DNA from 3 places in the Nocardiopsis sp. LDBS1602 genome. Region 2 is predicted to be linked to each of the others. Evidence: riboswitches for the same ligand, from Rfam matches in the RefSeq annotation. Region 2 holds a riboswitch; each other region holds the start of a gene.

Region 1 (3,899 bases), on a different contig from region 2:
TCCACCATCACCCAGCAGTACGTCAAGAACCTCCTCATCGAGACCGCCGATTCGGAGGGGGACGTCGACGGCGCCAGCGAACGGACACTCGGCCGCAAACTGACCGAGCTGCGCTACGCCATCGACATCGAGGACCGGTACACCAAGGACGAGATCCTGGAGGGCTACCTCAACCTGGCCTACTTCGGGGCCGGCGCGCACGGCATCGAGGTCGCGGCCCAACGCTACTTCTCGACCTCGGCGGAGAATCTGGACGCCGGTCAGGCGGCGATGCTGGTCGGCCTGGTCCGGGGGCCCTCGTTCTACGACCCCCTCAACAACCCCGAGGGGGCGAAGGAACGTCGCGACCTGGTCCTGGACCGCATGGTCGACACCGGTCACCTGGAAGCGGAGGAGGCCGCCGCCCACAAGGCCGAGGACCTGGGCATCGATCACACCCCCAGGGGCGGCAGTTGCATGGAGAGCGACTACCCGTTCTTCTGCGACTACGTCATGCGCTGGCTGGCCGACTCGGAGATGCTGGGGAAGACCGCCGCCGAGCGGGAGCAGCGCATCGCCCAGGGCGGTCTCACCGTGCGCACCACGATGGATCGCGCGGCCCAGGACGCGGCCCAGGACGCCGTGGACAAGCGGGTCCCGCATGAGGACTCCACCAAGTTCGCCGCCCAAGCGCTGGTCGAACCCGGAACCGGTCGGATCCGGGGCCTGGTCCAGAACCTGCGCTACGGGTTCGACGACGACACCTCCGGAACCACCTCGATCAACCTCGCCGTGGATCGGGACGAGGGCGGCTCCGGCGGCTATCAGGCGGGATCGACCTTCAAGACCTTCACCCTGGCGGCGGCCCTGGAACAGGGGATGGGGTACGGGACCAGGTTCAACTCGCCCAAGAGCATGTCCGTCGGTGGGATGACCAACTGCGGCGGCGACCGGATGTCGTCGTGGAGCGTGAGCAACGCCGGCGAGAGCGACGACGGCGAACACAACATGATCAGCGCGACCAAGGGCTCGGTGAACACCTACTTCGCCCAGTTGCAGGAGAAGGTCGGTCTGTGTGAGACCTCCGAGATGGCGGTGAAGGCCGGCGTGCACCGCGCCGATGGTGAGGATCTCGGAGTGTGGAGCTCCTTCACCCTCGGGGATCAGGAGGTGTCCCCGCTGACCGTCGCCAACTCCTACGCGACCTTCGCGGCCCGCGGCATCCGTTGTGAGCCGCGGCCGGTGCGCTCTCTGACCGAGGACGGCACGGAGGAGCGGGTCACCGCCGACTCCGACTGTGAGCGGGTGGTGAAGCAACAGGCCGCCGACGGGGTCAACCACCTGCTCCAACAGACCTTCGACGGAGGTACGGCCAAGGGCCTGGACATCGGGCGGCCCGCGGCGGGCAAGACCGGTACCACCGACGGATCCGCCTACGCCTGGTTCGCCGGGCACACCCCGAACCTGGCCTCCGCGGTCGTCGTCGGCGACGTGCGCGGTGGTGAGCAGAACCCGCTGCGCGGGGTGACCATCGGCGGACAGTACTTCGGCGTCGTCTACGGAGGGACCCTGCCCGGACCGATCTGGCAGGAGTCCATGCGCGGGGCGACGGAGGGGCTGCCCTCCGAGAGTTTCGCCGGTTCTCCCGGTTCCTTCGGGGACCCGACGGCGGAGCCGCCCGGACGGGAGAAGGACGACGACTCCGATGACGGGGGCGGAGCGGACGGCCCCGAGGACGCCGCCGGCTCCGCGGACTCCGAAGGTACGGAGAGCACGGAGAGCACGGAGGGTTCCGCGGACTCCGAAGGTACCGGCGGCGCCGAAGGTTCGGACGGCACCGGCGGCACGGGCGGTACCGAGGGCTCGGACGGTACCGGAGGCACGGGCGGCACCGAAGGCACCGGCGGCACGGACAGCACCGAAGGCACCGAAGGTTCCGGCGGTACCGAGGGCTCCGACACCGGGGAGGGGGCCGGCACCTGACCACCGGACCCGCTCGCGCGCGGTCCATGGTCCCGAGGTGGGCAGAGGCCTATATGTCGTGGTGAAAGGGGTATGGAGGGTCAAGAGCTCCGATATTTGCCTCATGGCGCATAATGGAGCCGAACCGACAGGGGAGCGCGGAAGCGCTGAGAGTGCGGCACCGGGCCGCAGACCCTTAGACACCTGATCCGGATCATGCCGGCGAAGGAAGTCGTGAGAACCCGCCATCGTGCGCGTGAGAACGCGTGATGGCGCTCTTGGCCGCATTCCCCTCCGTCGCTCCGACGAAGGGAACCCTCGGGTAATGAGTACCGAAGACAGGACCGGCACGACCGATGGCCGCGAGGTCGCGCGTGCCGGATTCCTCCAAGAGGTACGGGCCGGTCTCAAGAGCTGGCGCACCGTCGACATCGTCGTCGCCGCCGTGATCGGTGTGGCGGTCGGTGTCGTCTTCTGGCTGTGGAACATCGTCTGGTCGATCACGACGCCGCTGTTCGTGTTCTTCCCGCCCGGTCAGGCCGTCGTCTACGGCATGTGGCTGATCTCCGGCGTGCTCGGTGGTCTGATCGTCCGCAAGCCCGGCGCCGCCGTGCTCACCTCGATCGCGGCGGCCTCGGTCTCCGCGGTCCTGGGAACCCAGTGGGGGCTCGCGGTCATCCTCGACGGCACCCTCCAGGGGCTGCTGCCCGAACTGGTCTTCCTGGCGTTCGCCTACCGGCGTTGGAACATGGGCGTGGCCGTGCTCGCCGCGGCGTTCGCGGGCCTGTCCCCGGCCATCCGGGACAACATCGCCTACAACGTCACCTGGCCGCTCCACTACCAGATCACCTATGGGGTGATCGTGGTGATCAGCGCGGCCCTCATCGCGGGTGTGGGAGCCAGGCTCCTCACCACCGCCCTGGCGCGCGCCGGCGCCCTGGCCCCCTTCCCCTCGGCCAAGGGCTGACCCATGGGAGCGAGGAACGTGGGCGGCGCGCGTGTGGAGCTCTCCGGTTGGGGATGGCGGCACGCGGGCCGCGACACCCACGCCCTGCGCGGCGTGGACCTGGTCGTCGAACCCGGGGAGCGGATCCTGCTGCTGGGCGCCTCCGGCGCGGGCAAGAGCACCCTGCTCCACTCCCTGGCCGGGCTCACCGGCCCCGACAGCGCCATCAGCGGCGAGGAGGAGGGCCTGCTCCGTGTGGACGGAGAGCCCGCCGCCCGCGGTAGGGGTCGGGTCGGCCTGGTCGCCCAGGACCCCGAGACCCAGCTCGTGATGGCCCGGGCCGGAGACGACGTCGCGTTCGGTCTGGAGAACCTCGGTATCGAACGAGAGGCGATCCGGCCCCGGGTGGAGGGGGCCCTGGCGGACGTGGGCTTCCCCTACGGTCTGCGGCATTCCACCGGTGCCCTGTCCGGCGGAGAGAAGCAGCGACTGGTGATCGCCGGAGCGCTGGCCATGCGCCCTCGCCTGCTGCTGCTGGACGAGCCCACCGCCAACCTCGACCCGGCCGGGGCCGAGCTGGTCCGGTCCCTGCTCGCCCGTCTACTGGCCGAGACCGAGGCCACCCTCGTCCTGGTCGAACACCGGGTCGCCGAGGTCGTGGACCTGGTCGACCGGGTCGTGGTGGTGGAACCGGGCGGCGGGGTGATCGCAGACGGCGCCCCCGCCGAGATCTTCGCCGAACACGGGCGTTCCCTGGCCGCCCAGGGCGTGTGGATCCCCGGGAACGAACCCGCCCCCTCGCTCACGGCGGCCCCGGGAGGGGCACCGTTGATCGAGGCCGTGGACGTGACGGCGCGGACCCCCTTCCAGGTGGGGGTCCGCGTCGGCCCTCGCCGCACGGTCCTGGAGGGGGTGCGCGTCGCCCCCGAGGCCGGGACGGCGACCGCCCTGACCGGACCCAACGGAGCGGGAAAGTCGACCCTCCTCACCCTGCTGGCCGGGCTCTCCGGTC
Region 2 (3,899 bases):
GGCGTCCAGCAGCTCCACCGGGTCGGGCAGCAGGGTGTGCTCGTCGGCCACCACCTCCAGCTTGACCCAGTCGGTCTCCAGGGCCTCACGGCCCAACCGGGCGGTGCGCACGGCCTCGACGGCGGTGAAGCAGCCGGCGGTGTTGGGCAGCGGCCGGATCGCGTTGCGCTCCAGGACGTCCCACACCGAACCACGGGTACCGGGGGTGACCCTGCGCATGGCCACGGTGGTGAGCTCGGTCCCCGAGGCGAGCAGGGCCTCCTCCAGGACCTCCAGGGAGGGGGCGCCGCCGGTGCCGGTGATGAGCCGGGAACCGAAGGAGACCCCGTCGATGACGAGGGGATCGTCGATCGTGGTGGGGGCGTCGAGGGTGTCGGTCATGGTTCAGCCTCCCTGCACGGCGGTCAGGACGTCCACACGGTCTCCGGGGGACAGGGCGGTCTCGGCCCAGGCGGTACGGCGCACGACCTCGTCGTTGACGGCGACCGCGATCCCGCCGGGGATCCGCCCCTCCCCGGCCGAGGTCAGGTCGCGCACGACCGTCTCGACCGTGGCGGCCTCGCTCTGGCGGCTCTCGCCGTTGATGATCAGTTCCACTGTTCCTCCCACGTCGTCGGCTTCTCCCGCGTGTCACCGCCGGGCACGGCTCGGTCGGCGGCGAACCGGCGCGCGTACTCGGGCAGCGTGCCGGTGGTGAGCGCCTCGGCCATGACCTCTCCGGTCACGGGGGCCAGGAGCACCCCGTGGCGGAAGTGGCCGGAGGCCAGGTGCAGTCCCGGGACCCTCGTGGGGCCCAGGAGGGGTTCGTTGTCGGGGGATCCGGGGCGCAGGCCCACGCAGGTCTCGGTGATCTCCAGTTCGCCCACCCCGGGGACCAGCTCTCGGGCGTCCCGCAGTACCTGCCAGAGTCCCCCCGCGGTCAGGGCGGTGTCGTGGCCCAGTTCCTCCTGGGTGGCGCCCACGATCACCTCGCCGTCGGCGCGTGGCACCAGGTAGACGGGGAATCCGCGGACCAGGCCGCGCACGGTGCGCTCCACGATGGGCGGTTCTCCGGCGCGCACGCGGGCGCGCAGCAACTGTCCCTTGACCGGGCGCAGCGGCGGCACCACCGGCGCGGGCAGCGTGATCCGGTCGCCCCAGCAGCCCGCGGCCAGGACGACCTGGTGCGCCGGAAGGACGGGACCGTCGATCGGACGTACCCCGAGGCGGGCCCCGTCAGGGCCCGGGGAGGAGACCTCCGCCACGGTCCCGGAGACCTCGCGCACCCCCGCGCGCCTCCCGGCCTCGGCCAGGGCCCGGAGGAGGAGCCGGGGGTCGAGGGAGTGGTCCTCGGGAGCCAGGACACCGCCGCGCACGGAAGGCGCCAGCATGGGCTCCAACCTGCGGCACTCACGGCCGCCCAGCCGTTCGGTGGCGATCCCCAGCCGTTCCTGGAGGGCGTGCAGATCGTGCAGGACGGACAGGTCGTCCCGGTCGAAGGCGACCAGCAGGGTGCCGGTGCGGCGATGACCCACCGATCGGCCGCTCGCGGCCTCCACCTCGGCGACGAAGTCGTCGTACATCCGCGCGGAGCGCAGGCCCAGGGCCATCAGCTCCTCCTCGCCGAACACCGCCTCGGTGGCGGGGGTCAGCATGCCCGCGGCGACGGTCGAGGCGGCACGCGCGTGGGACGGTTCGTCCACCGGATCGGGCTCGACCAGCGTGACGTCCAGGCCCTGTTGGGCGGCCCGCCACGCGGTGACGCGGCCGATGACGCCACCGCCCACCACGACCACGGTATTGGTAGGACGAATCCTCGTGTCGGGGGTTTCCTCGAAAGTACGCACGGTGCGTTCCTCCACTCCCTTCGCCGGCATGATCCGGATCAGGTTCGTGCGGTCGGAGACGGGCAGTCTCCCTCTCAGCCGGGTCCACCCGGCTCCCGCGGGACGTGTCTGTTCGGTACCCCATCCTAGGACAGGCCCTTCGAAGGGGGCGCGTCGGGACCTCGGCCAGGTCACCCGGCACGGCCGGGACGGTCCGCGTGGCCGGCCGTGTGTGGCAGATTGGGAGGGTGACACAAAGCGACCGTGAAATCGACGAACTGGTCGGCGACTGGCTGACCCTGCGAGAGGCCGCCCGGCCGCTGGGCGTGAGCCCCAACCGGATCAAGACGCTCATCCGCGAGAAGCGGCTGATGGGTCTGGTCCGGGGCGGAGAACTCTCCATCCCCGCCGCCTTCCTGGACGGGGAGGACCTGGTCAAGGGGCTGCCCGGCACCATCGTGCTGCTCACCGACGCCGGGTTCTCCACGGAGGAGGCCCTGCGCTGGCTGTTCACCCCGGACGACACCCTGCCCGGAACCCCGATCCAGGCCATGCGCGAGAACCGGGGCACCGAGGTGCGGCGCCGCGCCCAGAGCCTGGCCTTCTGAGGCGGGTCCGGGGCCCGGGGCGCTCCGCACGGGGGTGCCCTCGGGTCCCCGATCTCCGGGCCCTAAGGTGGACGGTGTGAGGACCAGCCACGGAACCAGCCTGCGCGAGCGCCTGGACGCATCGCTTCTGTACCTGTGCACCGACGCCCGGACCGGGCGCGGCGATCTCGCGGAGTTCACCGACGCCGCCCTGGCCGGAGGTGTGGACATCGTCCAACTCCGGGACAAGGGTCTGGAGGCCCGTGAGGAGCTCGCGGCCCTGGAGATCATGCGCGAGGCCTGCGAGCGGCACGGGGCCCTGCTCGCGGTCAACGACCGGGCCGACATCGCCCGCTCGGTGCGCGCCGACGTCCTGCACCTGGGGCAGAGGGACCTTCCCGTCCCCATGGCCAGGGACATCATCGGCGCCGACCCGATCATCGGCCGTTCCAACAACGACGCCGACGCCGCCGCGGCCTCCGCGGCCGAGGCGGGCAGCGACTACTTCTGTGTCGGGCCGACCTGGGCCACCCCGACCAAGCCGGGTCGTCCCGCGGCCGGGCTCTCCCTGGTCGAGCGGTCCGCCGAGCTGGCCGGCGACCGCCCCTGGTTCGCCATCGGCGGCATCGACCTCGACAACGTCGACCGCGTACTGGACGCCGGTGCCCGTCGGGTGGTCGTGGTGCGCGCGATCACCGAGGCGGAGGACCCCCGCGCGGCCGCCGCCGCGTTGCGGGCCAGGCTGACCGCGCGCTCCGACCGTTCCTGACCGTTCGGGTCAGGGGACGAGGAGCACCTTCCCGACGACCCGACGCTCCTGGAGCGCCCGGTGCGCCTCGGCGGCCCGCTCCAAGGGCAGGGTCATCCCCACGTGCGGTCGGATCCGGCCCTCCCTGGCCTCCTCCAAGGCGAGTCTGGCCAGGTCGTTCCGGCCCAGGGTCTCCTCTCGTTGGATGTCGAACAGGCCCACGGTCTCGATCCGACGTCGAGACGCCTCGGCCTCGTCGATCTCGACGATCTCCCCGTCGGTGGTGCCGTAGCTGACGAAACGTCCCCCGTCGGCCACGAGGGAGAAGGCCGACGCCCCCAGCGCCCCTCCGGCCCCGTCGACGACCACGTCCACCCCGGCCCCGCCGGTGATCTCGCGGACCCGGTCGTGCCAGTCGGGGGCCGAGTAGTCCACGGTCTCGACCGCTCCCAGGGCTCGGGCCAGTTCCCGCTTCTCCGGGCTCGACGCGGCGCCGATCACCCGGGCCCCCGCCAGGCGGGCGAGCTGCACGACCAGGCTCGCGGCGCCGCCCGCGGCGGCCAGCACCAGTACCCGGGTGTCGGGGAGGAAACGGGCGGAGCGCTCCAGGAGCATCGCCGTGGCTCCGTCGACCAGCAGGGCCAGGGCATCGTGGGGGGAGAGCCCGTCGGGCACCCGTACCAGGCCGTCCTCACGGACCACGACCCGCTCCGCGTATCCGCCCTCCTCCGTCTCGGAGAGCACGAGGGCTCCGACGAG
Region 3 (3,899 bases), on a different contig from region 2:
GAGCAGCCCGCGCACCGTGGGCCTCTCGGACTCGATGATCCGCAGGATGGTGGCGTAGCGGCCCTTGGGTCCGGTGAACGCCTCCAACGGGGGGAGTTCGGGGACGGGCGCGTCCAGCTCCCAGTCCGAGCAGTCCTGCTCCACGAACAGGCCCAACTGTCGCAACGACTCCTCCACCGGAAGGAGCAGGTCCAGTTCGTTCCGCTTGGCCTCGGCCTCCGCCTCGGTGGAGCCCACGTAGGTGACCAGCCCCGGCATGATCGCCACCGAACGGGGGTCGCGGCCCGCCCGCCGGATCCTCGCCTTGACGTCCCGGTAGTAGTCCTGGGCGCTGGGGAGGTCGTAGGCCACCGAGTAGATCGCCTCGGCGCGACGGGAGGCCAGCGCGCGGCCCTGCTCGGAGGCGCCCGCCTGGAAGAGCACCGGGTGACCCTGGGGCGGGCGCGGTACGTTCAACGGGCCGTCGACCTGGAAGTGCTCCCCCTGGTGGTCGATGGGGCGGACCAGCTCGGGATCGGCGAAGACGCCGTCGCGGTCATGGCGCAGGGCGTCCTCGCCCCAGGAGTCCCACAGCCGCAGCACCACGTCCACGAACTCCTCGGCGCGGGCGTAGCGCTCCCCGTGCTCCGGCATCCTCTCGTAGCCGTGGTTGCGCGCTTCGGTGTCGAACATGGAGGTGACCACGTTCCACCCGATCCGACCGCCGGAGATGTGGTCGAGCGAGGCCAGCATGCGGGCGGCGTGGAAGGGGGTGTAGAAGGTGCTGGAGACGGTGCTGACCAGCCCGATCCGTTCCGTGGCCCGGCTCATCGCGGCCAGTGCGGTCAGGGGCTCGAGGAACCACCACGGCCCTTCGGCCACCTCGCCGGCGGCGTGGCCGTCGGCGAAGAAGACCGCGTCCAGGAGGCCCCGCTCGGCGGTGCGGGCCAGCTCCTCGTAGTAGCGGATGTCCCCGATCCGCTCGGCGGGGGAATCGGGGTGACGCCAGGCCGCCTTGTGGTGGCCGGAGCCGAAGATGAACAGGTTGATGTGCGCCTGACGTTCGATCTCGGACATCAGTCCATCACCAGCCCGCCGTCGACGACCAGGTTCTGTCCGGTGACCGACCGGGCCCAGGGGGAGGCGAAGAACAGGGCGGTGTCGGCGAACTCGGCCGGGGTGGTGACCCGGCGCAGCGGGGTGCCTGAGGCGATCAGGTCGAACACCTCCTCGGGGGTGGCCGAGCTGGCGTCGGTGGTGCGCAGCAGACCGCCCGAGATCATGTTGACGGTGATGCCGTCGGGGCCCAGGTCGTGGGCGAGGGTGCGGGTCAGGGAGAGCAGGGCCGCCTTGGCCGCGGTGTAGTCGTGGTAGGGCACGACCGGGTGCTGGAACAGGTTGGTGCCCACGTTGACGATCCGCCCTCCCCCGGCCCGGCGCATTCCGGGGAGGGCCGCCTGCACGGTGTTCAAGGCGCCCTGGACGGTCCCGCTGAACTGCCGGTCGAGGTCCTGCCACGTCAAGGTGTCGGCGTGCGGTCGAGCGTCGCCGTTGAAGGAGAAGTCGACGAGGGCGTTGTTGACGACGGTGGTGACGGGGGCGCCGAAGCGGCTCTCGGCCTCCTCCACCATCGCGGTGACCTGGTCGCGGTCACGCACATCGGCCCGGACCGCCAGGGCGGTGTCGGGGTGGGTCTCGGCCAGTTCGCGGGCGGCCTCGGCGCTGCTCCGGTGGTTGATCACCACACGAGCCCCTTCGCGCAGGAAGGCCCGGGCCAGATGGGAGCCCAGCCCGCGGGCTCCACCGGTGACGAGGACGACCTGTCGGTCGAGAGGGATCGCCTGTGCGGCTTCGGGGGAGGACATCGGTTCCCTTTCTGTCTGGCGGAGAAGGGAGCCGTGCACAGAGGAGTCACCGCCGGGGGCGGGTGAGTGGACATCCCTTCGCCGGCGTTACCCGGATCAGGTTCGACGGGTGTGATCTCAGCTCGGAACCCCTGTGCGGTCCGAAGCACCCCGTGTCACTGGTGCTCAAGGTAGTCCACCGTCCTTACGAGGACGTGGGGTGGGGTGCGGTACGGCGTCACGGAGTGCGTCGGAACCCGGACTTTCCGACCGACCGTTCGGTAAGGACATGTGTTCTCAACTGCGAAAGTAAGGCCCCGGTGTAGAAAGTGTCGTGCCTCACATGGCATGGTGTTCTGGGGCTCATGAGCATGTCGTCCGTTTTCCCCTTGTACGCCCCGAATACGCGGACGGCGCCTGCCGTGGCCCATCGACGGATCCGGCCCATGCCGGCAGAGAACTACGGAGCAGCAATGGCGACTTCCGACGCCACGACCCCCGAACCGGGTGCCCCTCTCGACCGAAGAGAGAAGCGCAAGGTCCTCGCCGGGACGATGGTCGGTACCACCATCGAGTGGTACGACTTCTTCATCTACGCCCAGGCCGCGGGCCTCGTACTCGCACCGCTCTTCCTGGAACCCCTGTCCGCCAGCAACCCGGGCGTCGCCCAGGTGCTCTCCTTCGCCACCATCGGCATCTCCTTCCTCTTCCGGCCGCTCGGCGCGATCGTCGCCGGCCACCTCGGCGACCGGTTCGGACGCAAGCGGATCCTGGTGGCGACCCTCGTCATGATGGGCGTGGCGACCTTCGTCATCGGCCTGCTGCCCACCTACGCGCAGATCGGCATGGCCGCCCCGATCCTGCTGATCCTGATGCGCATCATCCAGGGCTTCTCCGCCGGCGGCGAGTGGGGCGGGGCCGCCCTGATGTCGGTGGAACACGCTCCGGTGCACAAGAGGGGCTACTTCGGCGCCTACCCGCAGATCGGCGTCCCCTGCGGCATGATCCTCGCGACCTTCGTGGTCTGGGTCATCACCGCGATCATCGGTACCGACGCCTTCCTCGAGTGGGGCTGGCGCATCCCCTTCCTGCTGTCCGTCGTGCTGATCGTCGTCGGCCACCTCATCCGCAAGACGGTCGAGGAGTCCCCGGTCTTCAAGCACATGCAGGCGCGTCGGGCCAAGTCCTCCGCCCCGCTGGGCCGCCTGTTCCGCGAGAACACCCGTGAGGTCGTCCTCTCCGCGCTGATCTTCGTCTCCAACAACGCCGCGGGCTACCTCGTCATCGCCTTCCTCGCCACCTACGCCTCGAGGCCGGTCGAGGACATGGGGCTGGGGATGGAACGCGGCCCGGTCCTGCTGGCGACGACCCTGGCCTCCTTCGGCTGGCTGATCTCGACGCTGTACGGCGGATGGATCTGCGACCGGATCGGCCGGGTGCGGACCTTCCAGATCGGCTACGTGCTGCTCGCCGCCTGGGCGGTGCCGATGTGGTTCCTGGTCGACACCGGCGACGTCCTCCTGTACTTCGTGGGGGTCTTCGTCTTCACGCTGACCTTCGGCCTGAGCTACGGACCCCAGTCCGCCTTGTACGCGGAGATGTTCCCGGCGGAGGTCCGTTATTCGGGCGTCTCGATCGGCTACGCCCTCGGGGCGATCCTGGGCGGGGCCTTCGCCGCGATGATCGCCGAGCTGCTGCTGAACAGCTTCGGCGCCTCGTGGACCATCGGCGTGTACATCGTCGGGCTCTCCGTGATCTCCTTCGCCGCGGTCTCACTGGTGAAGGTCCAGGAGGGCCGGGACCTGCACGCGGACGAGGCCGACCCCGCCACCGCGGGGTAGGCCTCCGGTCGAGGACGGGGCGACGGTTCGTGGGAACGGACCGTCGCCCCGTCCCATGTCGGGGACGGGTCAGCCGACGACGCGACGGACGTGATCGATGACCTCGCCGTTCCACATCATCGAGATGTGCTCCACGCACCCGACCCGGATGTTGTCGGCCCCGGGCAGGGAGGTGCTCTCCGTGGGAGAGATGACGATGTCGCAGGGGGAACGCAGGGTCGTGTACCCGACCGGC

Evidence for each region. A riboswitch is a leader RNA that binds a small molecule or an ion and turns the genes downstream of it on or off. The one in region 2 is predicted to bind thiamine pyrophosphate.
Region 1: it holds a riboswitch for thiamine pyrophosphate, as region 2 does, so the genes downstream of both, U9J66_RS21160 (ECF transporter S component) here and thiO (glycine oxidase ThiO) in region 2, are expected to answer to the same signal.
Region 3: it holds a riboswitch for thiamine pyrophosphate, as region 2 does, so the genes downstream of both, U9J66_RS12210 (3-oxoacyl-ACP reductase) here and thiO (glycine oxidase ThiO) in region 2, are expected to answer to the same signal.

The regions. Positions count from the first base shown of each region.
Region 1 covers NZ_JAYLVW010000008.1:138,417-142,315, reverse strand. The annotation lists gene U9J66_RS21165 (transglycosylase domain-containing protein) at 1-1,962, shown strand, start outside; TPP riboswitch at 2,082-2,189, shown strand; gene U9J66_RS21160 (ECF transporter S component) at 2,267-2,908, shown strand; gene U9J66_RS21155 (ABC transporter ATP-binding protein) at 2,912-3,899, shown strand, end outside.
Region 2 covers NZ_JAYLVW010000012.1:39,436-43,334, reverse strand. The annotation lists gene U9J66_RS24160 (thiazole synthase) at 1-381, opposite strand, end outside; gene thiS (sulfur carrier protein ThiS) at 385-597, opposite strand; gene thiO (glycine oxidase ThiO) at 588-1,856, opposite strand; TPP riboswitch at 1,825-1,935, opposite strand; gene U9J66_RS24145 (Rv2175c family DNA-binding protein) at 2,054-2,413, shown strand; gene thiE (thiamine phosphate synthase) at 2,490-3,161, shown strand; gene U9J66_RS24135 (zinc-binding dehydrogenase) at 3,171-3,899, opposite strand, start outside.
Region 3 covers NZ_JAYLVW010000003.1:25,934-29,832, reverse strand. The annotation lists gene U9J66_RS12215 (LLM class flavin-dependent oxidoreductase) at 1-1,056, opposite strand, end outside; gene U9J66_RS12210 (3-oxoacyl-ACP reductase) at 1,056-1,844, opposite strand; TPP riboswitch at 1,901-2,007, opposite strand; gene U9J66_RS12205 (MFS transporter) at 2,297-3,664, shown strand; gene U9J66_RS12200 (esterase/lipase family protein) at 3,734-3,899, opposite strand, start outside.